DNA from 3 places in the Kitasatospora sp. NPDC002551 genome. Region 1 is predicted to be linked to each of the others. Evidence: riboswitches for the same ligand, from Rfam matches in the RefSeq annotation. Region 1 holds a riboswitch; each other region holds the start of a gene.
What was found. Region 1 has a riboswitch for cobalamin ahead of ABT093_RS40070 (cobalamin biosynthesis protein). Riboswitches for the same ligand answer to the same signal wherever they lie in the genome.
Positions count from the first base shown of each region.

Region 2: linked by a shared signal. The riboswitch ahead of ABT093_RS11010 (FecCD family ABC transporter permease) and the one ahead of ABT093_RS40070 (cobalamin biosynthesis protein) in region 1 are both predicted to bind cobalamin.
Region 3: linked by a shared signal. The riboswitch ahead of metE (5-methyltetrahydropteroyltriglutamate--homocysteine S-methyltransferase) and the one ahead of ABT093_RS40070 (cobalamin biosynthesis protein) in region 1 are both predicted to bind cobalamin.

Region 1 covers NZ_JBEOWI010000119.1:1,334-6,062, reverse strand. The annotation lists gene ABT093_RS40080 (hypothetical protein) at 1-585, opposite strand, end outside; gene ABT093_RS40075 (alpha/beta hydrolase) at 769-1,884, opposite strand; cobalamin riboswitch at 2,079-2,277, shown strand; gene ABT093_RS40070 (cobalamin biosynthesis protein) at 2,312-3,298, shown strand; gene ABT093_RS40065 (cobyric acid synthase) at 3,295-4,729, shown strand, end outside.
Region 2 covers NZ_JBEOWI010000008.1:166,761-171,489, reverse strand. The annotation lists gene ABT093_RS11025 (nuclear transport factor 2 family protein) at 1-270, opposite strand, end outside; gene ABT093_RS11020 (ABC transporter substrate-binding protein) at 374-1,369, opposite strand; gene ABT093_RS11015 (ABC transporter ATP-binding protein) at 1,416-2,186, opposite strand; gene ABT093_RS11010 (FecCD family ABC transporter permease) at 2,222-3,310, opposite strand; cobalamin riboswitch at 3,417-3,544, opposite strand; gene sodN (superoxide dismutase, Ni) at 3,669-4,064, opposite strand; gene sodX (nickel-type superoxide dismutase maturation protease) at 4,261-4,722, shown strand; gene ABT093_RS10995 (CGNR zinc finger domain-containing protein) at 4,719-4,729, opposite strand, start outside.
Region 3 covers NZ_JBEOWI010000041.1:37,301-42,029, forward strand. The annotation lists gene metE (5-methyltetrahydropteroyltriglutamate--homocysteine S-methyltransferase) at 1-1,503, opposite strand, end outside; cobalamin riboswitch at 1,666-1,876, opposite strand; gene ABT093_RS28735 (TetR/AcrR family transcriptional regulator) at 1,971-2,675, shown strand; gene ABT093_RS28740 (amidohydrolase) at 2,751-4,388, opposite strand; gene ABT093_RS28745 (APC family permease) at 4,451-4,729, opposite strand, start outside.

The DNA of each region.
Region 1 (4,729 bases):
GGCGAGCACCGCGAAGACGCCGCGCAGGGCGGCGGGCGGCACCGGGGCGAGCAGTGTCCAGGCGTCGAACAGTGCCGACCAGCCGCGGACCACCGCCTCGTCGTCGTGCTCCCAGGCGTGCAGGCGCCAGCCGGGGCCGGCGCCGCCGTCCCTGGCCTCGACCAGGCCGACCAGCAGGGCCTGGCCCCAGGCCTTGGCGGCGGCGCCCACCGTCATGGCGAGGGCGCGGCCGGCCGCGCGGGCGTCGTCGGGGAGCAGCTCGCCGCGCTTGTCGACCTCGTCGAGGTCGCCGGACCAGCGGGCGATCCGGACGGCGTCGACCAGCATGCGGCGGGCCAGCGGGGCGAGCTCGGCGGGAGCGGGGAAGCCCTCCGGCACGGGGACCCGGCCACGGCCGGGTGCGGGGGCGGGGCCTCGTCGGCGGGGTACGCCCGGGGCCCCCGGCCTGGCGCCGGCGGGGCGGTGGGCCGTTCCGGGGAGACGGGTCACCGTCGCACCGGTACCGATCGTCGGCGGGAGCGGGGCATCACGGTCGCGCGGATTCCGAGACGTCACGTCGAGCAGTCTTCCCCTTGTACCGGCCATCTGTCACATCCGGTTGTCCGCGGGGGGCGGGCGAGGGGCGCGGGGGCTCGACAAGATCGGGCAACAGAGGCCAAACCGACTGGCTTGATCTTTGTGGCGGGTTCATGCCAGACGGAACCGGGGTGGGCCGGTATTCCGCCCCGTTCCGCGCGGCGGGGGGGCGGAACGGGTTTCGGCGGGGGGTCAGCAGAACGGGGTGAGCCAGCGGCGGAGGGTCTCGGCGTAGCGGTCCGGATCGGTGTTCCAGAGGGCGGCGTGGTCACCCCCCGGGAAGGCCTGGAGGTTGACCACGTCCGGGCGGCGGCGGGCCAGGCGCTCGGCGGCGGAGAACGGCGCCACCGGGTCGTCGGGGCCGTGCAGCACCAGGGTGGGCACCCGCAGGTCCGTACCCTCGGCGAGGCGGGCGAAGTCGGCCAGATCCACGCCGGTGCGGCCCTGGGCGGCGAGCGCGCCGAGTTCGGCGGCCGCGCCCCGGAAACCGGAGCGGGCGGCGTCCCGGCGGGCGGTGGCCGGCCAGTCCAGGACCGGCGAGTCCAGGACCAGGCTGCTGATCGAGGGGGCGAGGTCCGAGCGGGCGGCGGTCTGCAGGGCCATCGTGGCGCCGAGCGACCAGCCGTAGAGGACGACCCGGCCCGCGCCGCCGTCCAGAGCGGTGCGCACCGCCGCCTCGACGTCGCGCCACTCCGTCTCGCCGAAGTGGCCGAGGCCGTCCGGGGAGGCCGGGGCGCCGGCGTCGCCGCGGTAGGTGACGGCGAGGACGGGCAGGCCCAGGCGCTGCAGCTCGGACAGGACGGGCAGGCTCTGCTCCCGATCGGCGCCGGGGCCGTGCACCAGGACCACCCAGGTGCCGCGCTTGCCGTCCAGCCGCCAGGCGGGCATGGTGCCGAGCTCGCCCTCGACGGCGGTCTCGGCGAACGGCAGGCCGAGCGCCCGGGCCGGGTCGCCGAGGTGGACGCGGGGGGTGAAGCGGACCTCGGTGCCGGCCGTGAGGGTGCCGCGGTCGGCGCGCACCAGGCGGCGGGTGACGTCCGCGTCGTCGCGGCGCAGCACCTCCTCGACGACGGCGTGGCCGTCCTCGCCCCACTCGACGGCCCAGCGGCCGGGGCGCTCGCTCACGGCGGTGCGGGTGAAGGTGACCTCTCCGGCGCCGAGGCCGCGGACCAGCACCGGGCCGGTCCGCTCGCGGGCACCGGCGGCCGGGCGGACCATCCGCTCGGAGGCCCGGCGGCCGATCACCAGAACGGCGGCCCCGGTGCCGACGGCTGCGGCCGCCACGGTGGCCGCGATTCCCCAACGCATACTCGCTCCCCGCTGCTCGGTGTCTGGACCCACTCCTCAGCCCAGTCCACTCGCGCGGGCGGAGGGAAGCCAGTAGGACACGGCCGTACGGGTTGTTCCGGGATGAAAATCACACGGGGAGTCAGTAGACCGGTCTGCATATTCAGGGGCGGCGCACGGTGTGACCAACACCGTCCACGACCTCGGTTGACTCCCGGTTCGGGCCCGTGATGGGATCCTTCAGCCAATACGGAGGCATGCAGAGGAAGCCGGTGCGAGTCCGGCGCGGTCCCGCCACTGTCACCGGGGAGCACGACCGGAACACGCCACGGCGGGCCGTCAGAAGCCGCTGGAAGGCCCGGAGTGTGCGTCCGACCCGGAAGCCAGGAGACTCTCGCCCCCCGTTCGTCGATCCAGGGCGCGGACCCTGAGTGAGGACACGCACGCGATGCTGCGCCCTGCCGTGCACCCGCTGAGCGGGGCCGCCGCCTTCGGCGCGGGCGCCGTCGCCGGGTACCTGGCCGACGCCCGGTTCGGCGACCCCCGCCGCGGCCACCCGGTGGCCGGCTTCGGCTCCGCCGCCGGCCGGCTGGAGCACCTGCTCTGGCGCGACCACCGCGCCGTCGGCACCGCCTTCACCGCCCTGACCGTGGGCACCGTCGCGGCCGGGGCGATCGCCGCCGACCGGCTGCTGGCCCGCCGTCCGCTCGGCCGGGCCGCGCTCGCCGCCGCCGCGACCTGGACGGTGCTCGGCGGCACCTCACTGACCCGCGAGGCCCGCGCCATCGGCCGCTCGCTCGCCGCCGGAGACCTGACGGCCGCCCGCGCGCGGCTGCCGCACCTGTGCGGGCGCGACCCCAGCGCGCTGGACGAGCGGCAGCTGGCCCGCGCGGTCGTCGAGTCGGTGGCCGAGAACACCGCCGACGCCGTGGTCAACGCCCTGGTCTGGGGCGGTCTCGCGGGCACGCCCGGCCTGCTGGCGTTCCGCGCGGTGAACACCCTGGACGCGATGGTCGGTCACCGCTCGCCGCGCTACGCCCGGTTCGGCTGGGCCTCGGCGCGGCTGGACGACGTGGCGGGCTGGCCGGGCGCGCGGCTGACCGCGCTGCTGACGGTGGCCGCCGCGCCCGCGCCGCGCACCGCCTGGCGGGTCTGGCGGCGCGACGGCTCGGCACACCCCAGCCCGAACGCCGGCCAGGCCGAGTCGGCCTTCGCCGGCGCGGTGGGCGTGCGCCTCGGCGGCACGCTGCGGTACGGGGAGCGCGTGGAGCACCGCCCCGTGCTGGGAGGGGAACTGCGCCCCGTCGGGGTGGAGGACATCGAACGGGCCTGCGTGCTCTCCCGGCGGGTGAGCGCGCTGGCCCTGGGTACGACGGTCGCCGGGCACCTGCTGCTGCGGGCGGCGCTGGGCGGGAAGCGGAGGGTTGGGTCATGAGCAAGGCGCTGCTGGTCGCCGGGACGACCTCGGACGCCGGCAAGAGCGTGGTCACCGCGGGCATCTGCCGCTGGCTGGCCCGGCAGGGTGTCTCCGTCGCGCCGTTCAAGGCGCAGAACATGTCGCTGAACTCCTTCGTCACCGCGGACGGCGCCGAGATCGGCCGTGCCCAGGCGATGCAGGCCCAGGCGGCCCGGGTCGAGCCGGAGGCGGCGATGAACCCGGTGCTGCTCAAGCCCGGCGGGGACGGGCGCAGCCAGGTGGTGCTGCTGGGCCGGCCGGTCGCCGAGGTCGGCGCGCTGGACTACCGGGAGCGCAAGCCGGTGCTGCTGGAGCGCGCCCTGGAGTGCCTGGCGGACCTCAGGCGCCGCTTCGACGTGGTGGTCTGCGAGGGCGCGGGCTCCCCCGCCGAGATCAACCTGCGCGACCGCGACATCGCCAACATGGGCCTGGCGACCGCCGCCGGGCTTCCGGTCGTGGTGGTCGGCGACATCGACCGCGGCGGGGTCTTCGCGGCGATGTACGGGACGCTGGCGCTGCTGTCGGCCGAGGACCAGCGGCACGTGGTGGGCTGGTTCGTCAACAAGTTCCGCGGCGATGCCCGGCTGCTCGCCCCCGGGCTGGAGATGCTGCGCGAGCTGACCGGCCGTCCGGTGCTGGGCACCCTGCCGATGCTGCCGGACCTGTGGCTGGACGCCGAGGACTCGCTCGACCTGTCCACCGTCGTCGACCGGACCGCCGCGCGCGGACCGCTCGGCGCGGACGTGCTGCGGGTGGCCGTGCTGCGCTTCCCCCGGCTGTCCAACTTCACCGATCTGGACGCGCTCGCCCAGGAGCCCGGGGTGCTGGTCCGCTGGGCCACCCGCCCGGAGGAGCTGGCCGACGCCGACCTGGTGGTGCTGCCCGGCACCCGGGCCACCGTCGCGGACCTCGGCTGGCTGCGCGAGCGCGGCCTGGAGCCGGTGCTGAGGGCCAGGGCGGCGGCCGGGCAGCCGCTGCTCGGGGTCTGCGGCGGCTACCAGATGCTGGCGCACTCGATCGTGGACGAGGTCGAGTCGAAGGCGGGCGCGGTGGAGGGCCTCGGGCTGCTGCCGACCCGGGTGCGGTTCGGCGCCGGGAAGGTGCTCGCCCGGCCCGTCGGGGAGGCCTTCGGGGAGCGGGTCGAGGGCTACGAGATCCACCACGGCGTCGTCACCGTCGAGGACGGGGAGCCGTTCGTCTCCGATGGCGAGGGACGCGGTCTGGACGGTTGCCGGGTGGGCTCGGTGTGGGGGACGACCTGGCACGGCGTGCTGGAGAACGACGGCTTCCGGCGCGCGCTGCTGCGCGAGGCCGCGGCGGCCGCCGGCCGGGCGTTCGTGCCCGCGCCGGACACCTCGTTCGCCGCCGCGCGGGAGGCCCGGCTGGACCGGCTGGGCGAGCTGATCGAGG
Region 2 (4,729 bases), on a different contig from region 1:
GCAGGACTCCAGGAAGGCGAGGCGGTCCTCCTGGACCACCACCTGTTCCAGGGTGTGGCTCATCTCGCGGCCGTAGAGGTCGTCCAGCATCGCGCCGATCTCGTCCCGGCCGTGCATCACCAGCGGGTGGCTGGGCTGGGTCTTGCGGTCGACCACGCGCAGTTCGGCGTCGTCCGCGTAGAGCGCCAGCAGGGCCCGGGCGTCGGCGCGCTCGATGCCCTCGCGCAGGGCCCGGACGTCGAAGGCGGACGGTGCGGCCATGGTGGTCATGTTCTCGCTCCTCCGGTCGGTTCCGTCGGCTCGTACTGTTGAGCGTACGCCGGTCGGAACCGGCCGCGGGGCGGTGCGGACGGCGGTGGGACGGCCCCCGGGCTCAGGGCGCCGGGACGGTCCGCAGGTAGGCGGCCAGAGCGGTGATCGCGGCCGGGTTGCGCGGGCTCTCGACCAGGTCGACGTAGTCGAGGACGAAGATCCGGTCGTTGCGGACGGCCGAGACGCCGGCCAGCGGCGGGAAGGACTTCAGGAACTTCCGCTTCGCCCCGGCGTCCGGGGTGCCGTAGTTGTTGATCACGATCACCTCGGGGTCGCGCTGGACCACGCTCTCCCAGCCCACCGTGGTCCAGGAGTCGGCGACGTCGCCCATCACGTTGCGCCCGCCGGCCTTGGCGATGATCTCCTCCGGGGCGGCGAACCGGCCCGAGGTGTACGGCTTGTCCTCGCCGCTGTCGTACAGGAAGACGCCCGGCCGGTGCGCGGGCTCGGGGACGGCGGCGATCTGCGCCCTGAAGTCGGCGATCAGCCGGTCGGCCCGGTCCCGGACGTCGAAGATCTCGCCCAGGTTGGCCAGGTCGGTGTAGAGCGCGTCGAGCGGGGACATCACCCCGCGCTCCGGGCCCTTGCCGCTGCGGCAGGACTCGCTGAGCACGTAGGAGCCGATGCCCAGGCCGGACAGCGTCTGCGGGGTGAAGCCGGCGCCCTCGTCGAAGCCGTAGTGCCAGCCGGCGAAGACCAGGTCGGCCCTGGCCTCCAGCGCGATCTCCTTGGTGATCCGGTCCTTGGAGAGCCAGGTCGCGCGCTGGTAGGCGTCCTTCCAGGCGACCCGGTCCACCCGGCCCTTGTCGTCCGGCATCACGTAGCCGGCCATCCGGTCCTCCAGGCCGAGCGCGAACATCAGTTCGGTGATGCCGACGTCGTTGGTCACCGTGCGGGCCGGCTTCTCCTTGAAGGTGACCTTGGTGCCGCAGTTCTCCACGGTCACCGGGTAGTGGGCGGAGGCGGTGGCGGCGCCGTCGCCGCGCGGGGCGATCTCGGCGCCGCAGCCGGTGAGCGCGAGGGCGAGCAGGGCGGCGGCAACGGCCTTGGTGCGCATGGGAGGTCCTCGGGGAAGGGGCGAGCGGAAGGACGGGGACGGGGGGCTACGGCAGGCGGTCGAGGAGGAGCTGGAGGGCGCCGGTGACCGGGTGCCGCACGGGCGTCGCGCGGACCCTGAACACCTCGGCCAGCAGCCCGGGTTCGAGCACCTCGGCGGGCGGCCCGGAGGCGACGATCCGGCCGTCCGCGACCACGTAGAGCAGATCGCAGTGCCCGGCGGCCAGGTTGAGGTCGTGCAGCGCGGTGAGCACCGTCGGCCCGGCCTCCCGGACGAGTGCCAGCACCTCCAGCTGGTGGGCGATGTCCAGGTGGTTGGTGGGCTCGTCGAGGACCAGCACCCGGGGCTCCTGGACGAGTGCGCGGGCGATCAGCACCCGCTGCTTCTCGCCGCCGGACAGGCTCAGGAAGCCCCGGGCGGCCAGGTGCGCGGCGCCGACCCGGCGCAGCGCCTCGGCGCAGCGGTCCGCGTCCCCGGCGGACGGCCCGGCCAGGGCGCCGCGCCGGTGCGGCAGCCGGCCCATGCCGACCACCTCGGCCACCGTGAAGTCGAACTCGGCGGAGTGCTCCTGCGGCAGCGCCGCCACCCGGCGGGCGGCCTCGCGCGGGGCGAGCGCGTGCAACTCGTCGCCGCCCAGCAGGACGGCGCCGGCGGCGGGCCGCAGCGCCCGGTAGACGCAGCGCAGCAGGGTGGACTTGCCGCTGCCGTTCGGGCCGATCAGGCCGACCACCTGGCCGGCGGCGGCGGTCAGCGTGACGTCGTGCACCAGCCGGACGCCGGCCAGGTCGACCGAGACCCCGTCGACGGCGAGGTCCAGGGCGGCGGTGGGGAGGGCGGCGGTGGGGAGGGCGGTCACCGGCCACCTCCGAAGGAGTAGCCGCGACGGCGCATCAGCAGCAAGAAGCAGGGCACCCCGAGGGCCGCGGTGACCACGCCGACCGGCAGCTCGGCGGGCGCCAGCAGGGTGCGGGAGACGATGTCCACCCAGACCAGCAGCAGCGCTCCGGCGAGCGGCGCGACCAGCAGCACCCGGCGGTGGCCGGCGCCGACCAGCATCCGCACCAGGTGCGGGACCATCAGTCCGACGAAGCCGATCGCCCCGCTGACCGCGACCACGGTGCCGGTGACGGCCGCGGTGACCACGAACAGCTCGCGGCGCAGCCGGTCCGGGTCCACGCCGAGCGAGGCGGCCGTCTCGTCGCCCATCGCCAGCGCGTCCAGCCGCCCGGCGGCGCAGGCCAGGTACGCCAGACCGGCCAGCACGGTGACGGCGGCGATCGGCACCGAGCCCCAGGTCGCCCCGCCGAGGCTGCCGAGCAGCCACATCATCGCGGAGCGGGCGGCCTCGCCGCGGGCGGCGGCGAAGACCATCAGCGCCGTCAGCGCGGAGAAGCCGTAGGACATCGCGGTGCCGGTGAGCACCAGTCGCAGCGGGGTGAGCCCGTGGGCGGTACGGGCCGTCAGGTAGACCAGCACCATGGCGAGCAGGGCGGCGGCGAAGGCGGAGGCGGACAGCGCCCAGACGCCGAGCGAGGCGAAGGCGCCCAGCATCAGCACGGCGTTGGCGCCGACCGAGGCACCGGAGGAGATGCCCAGCACGAAGGGGTCGGCGAGCGCGTTGCGGACCATCGCCTGGACGGCGACCCCGGTGGCGGCGAGTCCGGCGCCGACCACCGCGGCCAGGACGGCGCGCGGCAGCCGGATCTCCCAGACGATCGCGTAGGCGGCGGCCTCGTCGGCCTCCAGCCGGCCGCCCGTCAGTCCGGCGCGCAGCAGCCGCAGGACCTGGCTCCAGCCGAGTCCGGAGGAGCCGACCGCGACGGCGCAGACCAGGGAGACCAGCAGCGCCAGGGCGAGGGCGGCGGCCAGCGGGACCGCGGGTGTTCGGCGCGGGCCCGGTGGGGCCGCGGCGGTGGCCGGTGCGGTCGCGGTGCTGCTCACTGGTGGGCGCGCCTTGCCTCGGGCCGCGCACGGCACGGGGCGGCACGCCCGGGCGCGGGTGTGCCGGGGCGCCATCCCCTCGCAGTCCACGGCGAGTTGTCGGGAGGTCGGCGTCCTCGGGCGATCGGGCTCACGGGCGCGGGGCACCGTTTACCGTTGCGGGTCAGCGCCGGATTCTCACCGGCTTCCCCCTCGGGACGCCCTGGCAGCATAACAAGCGCCAAGGGCAGGCATCCCTTACCGCCCCGCCCCGAGCGCCCCGGAGGCGAGCGGGTGAGAGCACTGCGGCCGGGACCACACGAGCGCCCCCCGTCCGGCGTGCGGACGGGGGGCGCTCGAAAGATGGAGTGAGCGGGGATCAGCCCTGCTTGGTCTCCCAGAAGATCTTGTCGACCTCGGCGATGAGGTCGAGCAGCGCCTGGCCGGTGGCCGGGTCGGTGGACGCCTTGGCGGCCGAGGCGGCCTTCAGGGTGTCGTTGATCAGCTGGTGCAGCTGCGGGTACTTCTCGAAGTGCGGGGCCTTGAAGTAGTCGCTCCACAGCACCGAGATGTGGTGCTTGACGGCCTCGGCGCGCTGCTCCTTGATGATGATGGCGCGGGCGCGGAAGTGCGCGTCCTCGTTGGCCTGGTACTTCTCCTGGGTGGCCTTCACGGACTCGGCCTCAAGGCGGGCCTGGGCCGGGTCGTACACACCGCAGGGCAGGTCGCAGTGGGCGTGGGCGGTGGCGCGCGGTGCAAACAGACGAGAGAACATGGGAGTCCTTCCTTAGATCGTCTTCCCGCGCCCGAGATTACCCTTCGGGCCCTGCGGTTTCTCGGTCGGGCGGCGGGCCTAGGGCAAAAGGCGGAGCCGGAACCGGGTGATTCCGGACATCGGCGGGCGGTGTCCGGTGCGGCAGACTGGTGTGCGACAGCGGGACGCGGTGGGACGCGGTCCGGGAGGAGGAGTCGTGGCACGGAGCGCGGAAGCGGAGGAGGGGCCCCCGGCGGGCGGCGCGCCGTTCGGGCTGATCGACGTGGCGGGGGACTCGATGGTGCCGACCCTGCGTGACGGTGACCAGCTCCTGGTGCGGTACGGCGCGCGGATCCGGCCCGGCGCGGTGGTGGTCTTCCGCCACCCGTTCCAGCAGAACCTGCTGGTGGTCAAGCGCGCCGACGGGCGGCGCCCCAAGGGCTGGTGGCTGCTCTCCGACAACCGGCCGGTGGACAGCGACAGCCGCAGCTACGGCGCGGTGCCGGACGAGCTGGTGCTCGGCCGGGTGCTGCTGCGGCTGCGCCCGCGCCCGGCCTGGCTGGCGCCCGGCCGCCGGCTGGAGCGGCTGCTGCTCTCCGGGCCGCTCGCCAGGGTCCCCGGGCTGGCCCGCCGCCTCGGCGTCTGGGTCCGCCCGGAGGAACTGCGGGGCGCGCCCTAACCTTCCG
Region 3 (4,729 bases), on a different contig from region 1:
TTCGGGCTCGCCGTGGACGAGCACGTCGAGTCCGGCCTTCTCCTGGTAGGCGATCACCTCGCGCACCTCGGCCTCGATGCGCTCGCGGTAGGCGGCGGCGTCGATCCGCCCGGCGCCGAGGTCGGCGCGGGCGAGGCGCAGCTCGGCGGTCTGCGGGAAGGAGCCGATCGTGGTGGTGGGCAGCAGCGGCAGGCCGAGGCGGGCGCGCTGGGCCTCGGCCCGCTCGGGGTAGGCCTGGGCGCGGCGGGTGTCCCCGGCGGTGACGGCGGCGGCGCGGGCGCGTACGGCGGGGTCGCGGGTGATCGGGGAGCGGGCGCGGGAGGCCAGGTCGGCGCGGTTGGCGGCGAGTTCGGCGGTGATCGCGCCGGTGCCCTCGCGCAGGCCGCGGGCGAGCAGGACGGTCTCCTCGGCCTTCTGCCGGGCGAAGGCGAGCCAGCGGGCGAGCTGCGGGTCGAGGTCGCGTTCGGCGGTGGCGTCGAGCGGGACGTGCAGCAGGGAGCAGGACGGTGCCACGTCCACGTGGCCGGCCAGGCCGAGCAGGGTGGCCAGGGTGGCCAGCGACTTCTCCAGGTCGTTGATCCAGACGTTGCGGCCGTCGACGACGCCGGCGACCAGGCGCTTGCCGGGCAGTCCGCCGGCGGCGGCGAGGTCGGCCAGGTTGGCGGCGGCCGGTCCGGTGACGTCCAGGGCCAGGCCCTCGACGGGGGCCTTGGCGAGGACGGGCAGGGCCTCGCCGAGGCGGTCGAAGTAGCTCGCCACCAGCAGCTTCGGCCGGTCGGTGAGGGCGCCGAGGTCGCGGTAGGCGCGGGCGGCGGCGTTCAGTTCGGCCGGGGTGCGGTCCTGGACGAGCGCGGGCTCGTCGAGCTGCACCCAGGCGGCCCCGGCGGCGCGCAGGTCGGCGAGGAGTTCGGCGTAGACCGGGAGCAGCCGGTCGAGCAGGGTGAGCGGGCGGAAGTCCTCGGCCACGCCGGGGGCGGGCTTGGCCAGCAGCAGGTAGGTGATCGGGCCGAGCAGCACCGGCCGGGCCCGGTGGCCGGCCGCGAGGGCCTCGGCCAGTTCGCCGACGGGCTTGGCGGAGTCGGCGGTGAAGGCGGTGCCGGGGCCGAGTTCGGGCACCAGGTAGTGGTAGTTGGTGTCGAACCACTTGGTCATCTCCAGGGGCGCGGCGTCCTGGGTTCCGCGCGCCATGGCGAAGTAGCCGTCGAGCGGGTCGGCCTCGACGGCGGCCCGGTGGCGGGCGGGGATCGCGCCGACGGCGACGGTGGTGTCGAGCACGTGGTCGTAGAGCGAGAAGTCGCCGGTGGGGACCTCGCCGATGCCGGCCCCGGTGAGCCGGCGCCAGGTCTCCCGGCGCAGTTCGGCGGCGGCGGTGTGGAGGGCGTCGGCGGTGACGGTGCCCTTCCAGTAGCCCTCGATCGCCTTCTTGAGTTCCCGGTTCCGGCCCTGGCGGGGGTAGCCGTGGACGGTGGCCAGGGTCGCCGCGGCTGCGGACGTCGCTGTCAAGGGACTCTCCTTCGCGAGTCTTGCTCCTCGGGTGCCCGGTGACGGGGAGGAGGGCGCGAAGGGGTGACGAACCGGGCGGACGCCGTCACGGCTCCGCCGGGTGTGCACGCCGACCCGCCCACGAGGTCACCGGAGAACCGCGCGCGATCGGTCGCGCGCGGGCAACGGGCAGGTCTTCGGACTCGCGGGCACGTCCGCCCGTGAAGGGCGGTCACCTACTGGCCGTCGCTTCCCAGACCCGGCCGGGCCCAGTGCGTATGACGGCGGTCGTTCCCGCTCACCGCTGCGGGGCAGTCCCGGACTGGCCTGTTCAAAGGCGTCACCGGGTTCCCTCTTGCGACGCGCCTGCCTGGCGGGCAGGGCGAACCAGCTGCACCGGCCAGCCTAGACCCACAACCGCTCCCCGTCACCATGGTTTCGCCGACGCCCCCTGTCCTACGACAAGGGTGTTGACGTAGCCTGCCCGGATGAGCGAACGCGTAGTGCCCGAGCCCCAGCGGCGGCGCCGGCGGCCCACCAAGCAGGGGGTCGTGCTCTCCCACGAGCTGATCGTCGACACGGCCCTGCGGCTGATCGGGCAGCACGGCGCGGAGGCCCTCACCGTCCGGAGGCTCGGCGCCGCGCTCGGCGCGGACCCCAGTGCCGTCTACCGCTACTTCCACAGCTCCGACGACCTGCTGCTCGCCATCGCCGACGAGCTGGTCGGCCGCGCCCAGCAGGGCTGGCGGGCCACCGGGGAATGGCGGGCCGACCTGCGGTCCATCGGCCTGCGCATCCACGCCAGCTACCAGGCCCATCCGCAGGCCGCGCTGCTCGCCGCCCACCGCACCACCGGGCGCACCCACGAGATCGCCGCCGTCGAGGCGATCCTCGGCGTGCTGCGCGGCGCGGGCTTCCCCGATCCCGAGGCGGTGCGGATCTACCACGCGTTCGTGGACCAGAGCCTCGGCTTCGCCGCGCTGGACGCCGCCGCGCTCGCCCTGCCCGCCTCCGCGCAGTCGGCGGACCTGCGGGTCTGGCACGCCTCGTACGCCCGGCTGGACGCCGCGACCAACCCGCACATCGCCGCCACCGCGCACCTGCTCACCGCCGACATGCGGCGCAGCGGCTACCCGTACGCGCTGGACCTGTTGCTGGACGCCGCCGAGGCCCGGCTGGCGAAGTCGCGCTGAGCACGGCGACCGCCGGGCGGAGGGTGATCCTGCGGCCCGGCGGCCACCGTGAGCGGCCACCGTGAGCGGGCGCGGTCAGCCGGCCTCGTGGACCAGCTCACCGCCCACGTACGTCCGCAGCACCCGGGCCTCGGCGATCTCCTCGGCCGGGCCGCTGAGGATGTCGCGGTCCAGGACGACCAGGTCGGCCCACCGGCCCGGGGCGAGCACGCCGGCGTCGTCGTGGCCGTTCACGTGCGCGGCGCCGGCCGTGTAGGCGGCGATCGCGGAGGCGAGGTCGAGCCGCTGCTCGGGCAGGAAGACCCGCTCGTCCTCGCTGTCCGGCTCCCTCCGGTTGACGGCCACGTGCAGGCCGGCCAGCGGGTCCGGGCTGCTCACCGGCCAGTCGCTGCCCGCCGCGAGGGTGGCGCCCGCCCGCTGGAGCGCGCCGAACGGGTACTGCCAGGCGGCGCGCTCCGGGCCGAGGAACGGGATGGTCAGCTCGTCCATCTGCGGTTCGTGGGCCGCCCACAGCGGCTGGATGTTGGCGACGGCGCCGAGCCGGGCGAAGCGCGGCAGGTCGTCCGGGTGGACCACCTGGAGGTGGGCGAGGTGGTGGCGGGTGTCGCGCCACCCGTTGGCGGCGCGGGCGGCCTCGACCGCGTCCAGGGCCTCGCGCACCGCCCGGTCGCCGAGCGCGTGGAAGTGCACCTGGAAGCCCAGCGCGTCGAGGTCGGTGACGTGCCCGCGCAGGGCGAGCGGATCGACGAAGCTGAGGCCGGAGTTGGCGGTGGCGCAGCCGCAGCCGTCCAGGTAGGGGCTGGTCATCGCGGCGGTGAAGTTCTCCGCGATGCCGTCCTGCATGATCTTCACCGAGCCGGCCCGGAACCGGCCGTGCGCCAGCGCGGCGCGCCGCTCGACGAGTTCGGGGATCTGCTCGGCGCCCCGGTCGCGCTCCCACCAGAGCGCGCCGGTCACCCGGGCGGTCAGCGCGCCGGAGCGCGCGGCGGCCAGGTAGGCGTCGGACGGGTCCGGCTGGCCGTTGAACTCGCCGAGCAGGGCGTCCTGCCAGCCGGTGATGCCGAGCGAGTGCAGCAGCCGCTGCGCGCGCAGCAGTCCGTCCAGCCGGTCGGCGGCGGTGGCCGGCGGCAGCAGCCGGGCGACCAGGGCGGTGGCGCCCTCCTGGAGCGTGCCGCCGGGGGTGCCGTCGGGCTCGCGCTCGATCCGCCCGTCGGCCGGGTCGGGGGTGTCGCGGTCGAGGCCGGCCAGCTCCAGGGCCCGGGTGTTGGCCCAGGCGCCGTGGTGGTCGCGGTTGGTGAGGTAGACCGGGCGGTCCGCGACGACCGAGTCGAGCAGCTGACGGGTCGGCAGGCCGCCGTCGAAGCTCTCCATCGACCAGCCGCTGCCGGTGATCCACTCCTGCTCGGGGTGGGCCTCGGCGTACGCGCGGATCCTCTCCAGGTAGTCGGCGACGCCGACCGTGCCGGTGAGGTCGCAGGCGGCCAGTTCGGTGCCGCCGTAGACCGCGTGGATGTGCGCGTCCTGGAAGCCCGGCAGCAGCAACTTGCCCGTGAGGTCGACGACTTCGGTGCCGGGACCGATCAGCTCGCGGACCTCGTCGTGGCCGACGGCGGTGATCCGCCCGCCGGTCACGGCCAGGCTGCTCGCCCGGGTGCGGGCGGCGTCGCCGGTGTGCACGGGGCCGCGGGTGAAGACCAGATCGGCCTTGGTCATGGGTGGTGCTCCGTTCTCGGGTCGTGCGGGGTGGTGCGGGTGGCCTTCGGGTGGGGTGCGGGTCAGCGGGCCTCACCGAGGAAGTAGGGCGAGCGCCGCCGCCACCGGGCCCAGGCCGCCGCGGGCAGTCCGGTGACGATCATCAGCACCACCACGGTGAGCTCGAACCAGCCGTTGTCGGCGGAGAGTTCGAAGTGGTCGGTGGAATCGTAGAAGGTCCAGGCCAGATAGCCGCCGACGAGCAGCAGTGTCGCCGCGCCGAGCAGCGGGCCGACCACCGCGCGCAGGCCCTCCAGCAGACTGGTGCGCAGCAGGTGGCGGAAGCGGACGGCGGCCGCGAC